DNA from 2 places in the Streptomyces sp. NPDC058773 genome. Region 1 is predicted to be linked to the other one. Evidence: riboswitches for the same ligand, from Rfam matches in the RefSeq annotation. Region 1 holds a riboswitch; the other holds the start of a gene.
What was found. A riboswitch is a leader RNA that binds a small molecule or an ion and turns the genes downstream of it on or off. The one in region 1 is predicted to bind cyclic di-AMP.

Region 1 (3,661 bases):
GAAGGGGAGGCGGACCAGTGAGCGACGCCACCACCCACGCCGATTCCCCCGTGAGTGCCATGGACTTCCACCCGCAGCCCCAGGGGGGCGCGCCCAAGCCGTGGGCCTTCCCGGCCCCCGAGCGCAGCCAACTGCCCAACGGGCTCACCCTCCTGACCAGCCACCGCCCCGGCCAGCAGGTCGTCGCCGTCGAGATCAACCTCGTCGCGCCGCTGGACGCCGAGCCCGAGGGCCTGGACGGCGTCGCCACGATCATGGCGCGGGCGCTGTCCGAGGGCACCGACCGGCATGACGCGGAGGAGTTCGCCGCCGAGCTGGAACGCTGCGGCGCCACCCTGGACGCGCACGCCGACCACCCCGGCGTACGGGTCTCCCTCGAGGTGCCGGCGTCCCGGCTGACCCGTGCGCTCGGCCTGCTCGCCGACGCGCTGCGGGCGCCCGCCTTCCCGGAGAGCGAGATCGAGCGGCTGGTCCGCAACCGTCTCGACGAGATTCCGCACGAGCTGGCCAACCCTGCCCGCCGTGCCGCGATGGCGCTGTCCCGGGAGCTGTTCCCGGACACCGCCCGTATGTCGCGGCCCCGGCAGGGCACCGAGGAGACCGTCGCCCGTATCGACGCGGCCGCCGTCCGCGCCTACTACGACGCCCATGTACGGCCCGCCACGGCCACCGCCGTCATCGTCGGTGACTTCACCGGCGTCGACCTCGCCGCGGCGCTCGCCGACACCCTCGGCGCCTGGACCGCCTCCACGGCCGAGCCGCTGAAGGCCGCGCCGATCGTCGCCGACGACAGCGGCCGGGTGGTGATCGTGGACCGCCCCGGCGCCGTCCAGACGCAGCTGCTCATCGGCCGGATCGGGGCCGACCGGCACGACCGGGTGTGGCCCGCGCAGGTCCTCGGCACGTACTGCCTGGGCGGCACCCTCACCTCCCGTCTGGACCGTGTGCTGCGGGAGGAGAAGGGCTACACCTATGGGGTGCGCGCCTTCGGCCAGGTGCTCCGCTCCACCGCCCCCGGCTCCCCCGAGGGGGCCACGGGCGCCGCGCTGCTCGCCATCAGCGGCTCCGTGGACACCGGCTCCACCGGCCCGGCGCTCGAGGACCTGTGGAAGGTGCTGCGCACCCTCGCGGCAGAGGGGCTGACGGACGAGGAGCGGGATGTCGCCGTGCAGAACCTCGTCGGAGTCGCGCCCCTGAAGTACGAGACCGCGGCGGCCGTCGCCGGCACCCTCGCCGACCAGGTGGAGCAGCAGCTCCCGGACGACTTCCAGGCGCAGTTGTACGCCCGGCTCGCGGAGACCGGTACGGTCGAGGCCACCGCGGCGGCGGTCAGCGCCTTCCCCGTCGACCGGCTGGTGACGGTCCTGGTGGGCGACGCGGCGCAGATCGCCGAGCCGGTCAAGGCGCTGGGCATCGGTGAGGTGACCGTCGTCAGCGGCTGATCCCCGCCGTATGACGGACGGTCATATGCCGACATGGCGGCTCCCGTGGCACTGGTTCGTCACGGGAGCCGCCGTATGTCCGGTTTATCTCGGCTGGTGCACCGGTTCTTGTGGCATCCCGCACAAAAAACCGGTTCTGTTTGCCGATTGAAAGTTGCCCCGTTTAGCGTCGGTCCGGCTGTTCGTCACAAGTCCGCCACAACAGTGGCACCGGGCAGTCATCGCCGAGTCCCCGGACGGCGCGAGCCAGGGGAGCCGGGGACCCATATGTCCCGTGGGGTGAATCGGGCTCCTCTCCGAGGAGGCCGTAGGAGACCTTCCTGCTCCGAACCCGTCAGCTAACCCGGTAGGCGAGAAGGAGGGAAAGGACCAGCCAGCACATGGCGTTCATCCGTGCCACCGGGAAGCACCGCCGCACGAGCCGTCCCGTTCGGACGACCCGCAACATCGCCGGCATAGCCACCATCGCGGCCGGTGGTGTGGTTGCGTCCGTGGCCTCGCCGGCGCTGGCCGCGACGGAGGAGGCGGCCGCCCACGACACCGGGCTGCAGCAGGCTGTCGTGATCGGTGACGAGCTCGCCAACCGTGTCGAGGCGCAGGCCGACGCGCAGCAGGCCGAAGCCGAGGTCGCCGCGGCGCGGGCGAAGGCCGAGGCCGTCGCCAAGAAGCAGGCCGACGAGGCCAAGCGGCGCGCCGAGGCGGCGAAGAAGAAGGCCAAGGCCGCCCACGAGGCCAAGGTCCGGGCCGCCCGCGAGGCGGAGCGCAAGCGCCTCAACGCCTTCGTCGCCCCCATTGCCGACTCCTACGTCTCCACCGCCTACAAGGCCTCCAGCGGCCTGTGGTCCTCCGGCAGCCACACCGGCATCGACTTCCACGCCGCCTCCGGCACCAGCGTCCACGCGGTCGGCTCGGGCACTGTCGTCGAGGCCGGCTGGGGCGGTTCGTACGGCAACAACATCGTGATCAAGATGAACGACGGCACGTACACCCAGTACGGCCACCTGTCGTCGATCGGCGTCTCGGTCGGCGAGAAGGTCACCCCGGGCCGGCAGATCGGCCTCTCCGGCGCCACCGGCAACGTCACCGGCCCGCACCTGCACTTCGAGGCCCGCACCGGCCCCGACTACGGATCGGACATCGACCCGATCGCGTACCTGCGCGGGCACGGCGTCAACGTCTGATCCCCCTCTCGCCGGTGCCGCGCCCCGCAGGGCCCCGCGCCGCACGCCGAGCGTCCTTCCCGAGCCCCGGTCCCCCGGCCGGGGCTTCGGCGTATCCGGGACCGGTGGGTCCGCACCGGGTGGCGCCGGTGGCCCGCGACTTCCGGCCAAAAAATATCCCTGAATAACCCCGCGCCGTCGGAAAAGCCGGGCCGGTCGAATAGAGTCACGGAAAAGTCGCCGACCGGCGGCGCTTCCAGGGGATTACGGCGGAGGCTCGGAAGATGCGAGGCCATATTTCCGCGCATGCGGTGTGCACGGCGATTCGCGACGACATTGTCTCCGGTGCGCTGGCGCCGGGGAGCCGGCTGATCGAGGAGATCCTGGCGGCCCGTTACGGCGTCTCCAGGGTGCCGGTCCGTGAAGCACTGCGCACCCTGCAGTCCGAGGGCTTCGTCACCACCCGCCACCACGCGGGCGCCTGCGTCGCCGAGCCCACCGAGCAGGAGGCCGCCGATCTCCTGGACATCCGCGCCCTGTTGGAGCCGCTGGGCGCCGCCCGCGCGGCCACCCGCCGCAGCCCGGCCCACCTCAAGGTGCTCCGCGGCCTCGTACGGCTCGGCCGCGAGCGGGCCCGGCACGGCAACCTCGCGGATCTGCGCCAACTGGACGACTGGTTCCACGAAACGCTTGCCCAGGCGGTCGGCAGTCCCAGCCTGACGGCGCTGCTGACCCAGCTGCGGCGCAAGATCGAGTGGATGTACGCGGTGGAACCGCCGTCCCGGGCCGGTGAGTCCTGGGACGAACACGGCGCGGTGCTGGACGCGGTGGCCCGGGGAGACGCGGAACGGGCGCGCGCCCTGATGGCGGCTCATGTCGAGCGCTCGCTCCCGGTCCACCGGCTGCGGCGCCCCGCCGGGACCGAGGTGAGGGATCCGAAACCGCCCGTCAATACGGCACGCGCCCTCCCTTAACAATCGCCCCGTATACAAAGAATTGCAAAGAAGCGCAAAGAAATGCGGAATGGACTGTGGCGGTGTGCCGGTACCTGATTCGCTC
Region 2 (3,661 bases), on a different contig from region 1:
CGCTTCCCCGAGCCGGACGTGCTCGATCTGACCCGGCGTGACAACCAGCACCTGGGCTACGGACACGGCATCCACTACTGCCTGGGGGCGCCGCTCGCCCGGCTCGAAGGACAGACCGCGCTGGCGACCCTGCTGACCCGGCTCCCGGACATCCGGCTTGCGGCGGAACCTGATGATTTGCGCTGGCGCGGCGGGCTCATCATGCGCGGATTGCGTTCGCTTCCTGTGGAGTTCTCTCCGGAGCGGCCCTGACCAGCGACGAAGCATATGTGACGCAGAGTCAAGTGCGTGACCTTTACGTGATCCGCGCTACATCGACTTGTGACTACCCGTGACCCCGGCTACCTTTCGACCCGACGATCGACAGGTTTCACTCGATCGGCCGAAGCGGTGATGTGGGGGGCCGGTGTAACGGCGCCGCTCGCGTGCGTCGGCCGGCCGGAGACCCGTCGAGCAGCTCTCGACGAGCTCGTCGCAACAACTCAACCGCCGCGCGAAAGGCATCCGCATGCGTTCCGGGAACGGCCGACATCGTCGCCCCCGTCAGGCACCGGCCATCTTTGTCACGGCGGGAGTGACCGGCGCCGGCTTCGCCCTGCCCCTGCTCGGCGCGACCGGTGCACACGCCGCCGACACCGCGACCTGGGACAAGGTCGCCCAGTGCGAGAGCGGCGGCATGTGGAGCGCGGCGTCGGGCAACGGCTACTACGGCGGCCTGCAGCTCACCCAGGAGATGTGGGACAACTACGGCGGCACGTCCTATGCGTCGCGCCCCGACCTCGCCAGCCGCTCCCAGCAGATCGCGGTCGCCGAGTCGATCCTCGACGACCGCGGGCCGGACACCTGGCCCAGCTGTGCGGTCAACGCCGGGCTGACCGACGACGGCCGCGCGCCCGAGGTCGACCCGGGCAGCACCAGCACCCCGGCGCCCGACCCGTCGGACGCCGGGGGCTCCCTCGATCCCTGGGACACCCCCGGCTCGTCCGATTCCCACGACGACGAGGGCTCGTCCGGCAGGCAGGACGAGCCGGGCGGCCGGCCCGACGCCACCCCCTCGCCCGACGCCTCGGACTCCGGGAAGCGCGACCAGTCCAAGGAGCGGGAATCGTCCGGCCCGGCGGCGCCAGGCGACCGGGACGACGAGCCGTCGAGGTCCACCGGCCCGTCCGATGACCCGTCCGCCGAGGACCCGTCCGCCGAGAACCCGTCGGAGGACCCGTCCGACGACCCCGCCGCCGACCCGTCCGGGGACGGCAGCCGTACGGACAGCAGCGGCACCCCGCGTGACGTGCCCGCCAAGGGCAAGCACCGCGGTCCGGCGGGAGACGGGGGCGACGAGCGCGCCGGGGACGACGGCGCCGGCCGGTCGGCCGGGGGCCTGCACGCCTCGCGCGGCGACGACGCGCACCGTACGGGCCCGGCGGCCGGCGGGGACTACACCGTGCGCCCGGGTGACAGCCTGTCAGCCATCGCCACGGCGCACCGGCTGTCCGGCGGCTGGCACGCGCTCTACGACCGCAACGAGGGCGTCATCGGCTCCGACGCGGACCTGATCCAGCCCGGTCAGCAGCTCGACCTCGGGCGGAACGCAGGGTAATTCGCCCTCCTTCGCCCTCTTTTGGGAAAGTGAGACAAGGGTCTCGTTGACTTCTGTGGGGCTCGGTGTGCCCAACCCCGGCATACCGGGCCCCACCTGCGATTTCGTGACCAAACCGCCTTCAAAATCGGGCAACTCGGTTCAGAAGGTGGGGTTTGAACCCCAAGGGGATTACTGCTTAACGTCAGGACCGCTCGCCAAAGCGGGCCCTTCGATCACACGCCGAATCCTGCCGGTGGTCGGAGGCACTTGACGCGCAAGCGCCGAAGGCAGGAGCGGGGGACCCAAGGTACGTGCCGGCCCCGCCCGTGAAAGCGGGTCAACCGGCTTGGGGTGAAGCCACGTGCGCGCCGCGCACACGGCCGGGCGACTCATCAGTCCGAACCCGACAGCTCACCTCGCAGGCGTCGGTGAGGAAACGAACGAACCATGCTGATCTTCAAAGGCAAGCACCGTCGTCCCTCCAAGGCCGTCCGCGTCGCCACCCTGGCCGGTGTCGCCGGTGCCGCCGTGGCCGTCCCGATGATGGGTGCCACCTCCGCCTCCGCCGCCACCGTCGCCACCTGGGACAAGGTCGCCCAGTGCGAGTCCGGCGGCAACTGGTCGATCAACACCGGTAACGGCTACTACGGTGGCCTGCAGTTCTCCAACTCCAGCTGGGCCGCCGCCGGTGGCACCCAGTACGCGCCGCGCGCCGACCTGGCCACCAAGTCCCAGCAGATCGCCGCCGCCGAGAAGCTCCTCGCCATCCAGGGCCCGGGCGCCTGGTCCTGCGCCGGGGCGGGCAACCTGACCGCCGGCGGCCCGGCCGCCGACGTCGACACCTCCGCGCAGACCAAGTCCGCGCCCAAGCAGGAGTCGGCCAAGCCCGAGGTCAAGAAGGCCCCGTCCGAGGACCGCGCCTCGCGCTCCACCGAGCGCAAGTCCACCGGCCACGGCAACTACACCGTCAAGGCGGGCGACACCCTCGCCAAGATAGCCAAGGCCCACGGCACCGACTGGAAGTCCGTCTACAAGGCCAACAAGTCGGTCATCGGCGGCAACCCGAACCTGATCATCCCCGGTCAGCACCTCACGGTCTGAGCCACCCGCCCAGCGGGGCTCCGGGGCCCGAGCGGCGGGCCCCTCCCTCACCGTGAGACCGCCCCGCCACGGCGCGCCCTTCCCCTGCGCGCCGTGGCGGGGCTTCTCGCTTCCCCGGCCGCGCGCCCGCCCGCACGCCCGCGCCCCCGGGCCGGACACCCGCCGCAAACCGGTTGCGGTTCAGCGCCTTTTCCCGTTCGGCGAACAATGTGCCGAAAGGTCCCGTGAACTGGGACTTCGGTAAGTTTTCCGGGGCCTTCCGTCCCACGGAGCGGGCCAAGGGCAGGCGGACGAGCCCGGGGCCGTTAGGCTCATGCGCAGAACGCCAGACACCCACGAAGGAGACAACGTGCCGTCGATCGACGTCGTCGTAGCCCGCGAAATTCTCGACTCGCGAGGTAATCCCACGGTCGAGGTCGAGGTCGGCCTCGACGACGGCAGCACGGGCCGTGCCGCCGTGCCGTCCGGTGCCTCCACCGGCGCCTTCGAGGCCATCGAGCTCCGTGACGGCGACCCGAACCGCTACCTGGGCAAGGGTGTGGAGAAGGCCGTCCTGGCCGTCATCGAGCAGATCGGCCCGGAGCTCGTCGGCTACGACGCGACCGAGCAGCGGCTGATCGACCAGGCCATGTTCGACCTGGACGCCACCGACAACAAGGGCTCGCTGGGCGCCAACGCCATCCTCGGCGTCTCCCTCGCCGTCGCGCACGCCGCTTCCGAGGCCAGCGACCTGCCGCTGTTCCGCTACCTGGGCGGCCCGAACGCGCACGTGCTGCCCGTCCCGATGATGAACATCCTGAACGGCGGCTCGCACGCCGACTCCAACGTGGACATCCAGGAGTTCATGATCGCCCCGATCGGCGCGGAGTCCTTCTCCGAGGCGCTGCGCTGGGGCACCGAGGTCTACCACACCCTCAAGAAGGTCCTGAAGGAGCGCGGCCTGTCCACCGGTCTCGGTGACGAGGGCGGCTTCGCCCCGAA

Region 2: another riboswitch for cyclic di-AMP. It lies ahead of ACFW5B_RS04530 (transglycosylase family protein); the one in region 1 lies ahead of ACFW5B_RS19025 (M23 family metallopeptidase).

The regions. Positions count from the first base shown of each region.
Region 1 is NZ_JBHYPE010000020.1:18,083-21,743, reverse strand. It holds gene ACFW5B_RS19035 (M16 family metallopeptidase) at 1-21, shown strand, start outside; gene ACFW5B_RS19030 (M16 family metallopeptidase) at 60-1,442, shown strand; cyclic di-AMP (ydaO/yuaA leader) riboswitch at 1,655-1,810, shown strand; gene ACFW5B_RS19025 (M23 family metallopeptidase) at 1,823-2,623, shown strand; gene ACFW5B_RS19020 (GntR family transcriptional regulator) at 2,887-3,576, shown strand.
Region 2 is NZ_JBHYPE010000003.1:257,505-261,165, forward strand. It holds gene ACFW5B_RS04520 (cytochrome P450) at 1-252, shown strand, start outside; gene ACFW5B_RS04525 (transglycosylase family protein) at 575-1,597, shown strand; cyclic di-AMP (ydaO/yuaA leader) riboswitch at 1,808-2,019, shown strand; gene ACFW5B_RS04530 (transglycosylase family protein) at 2,027-2,680, shown strand; gene eno (phosphopyruvate hydratase) at 2,994-3,661, shown strand, end outside.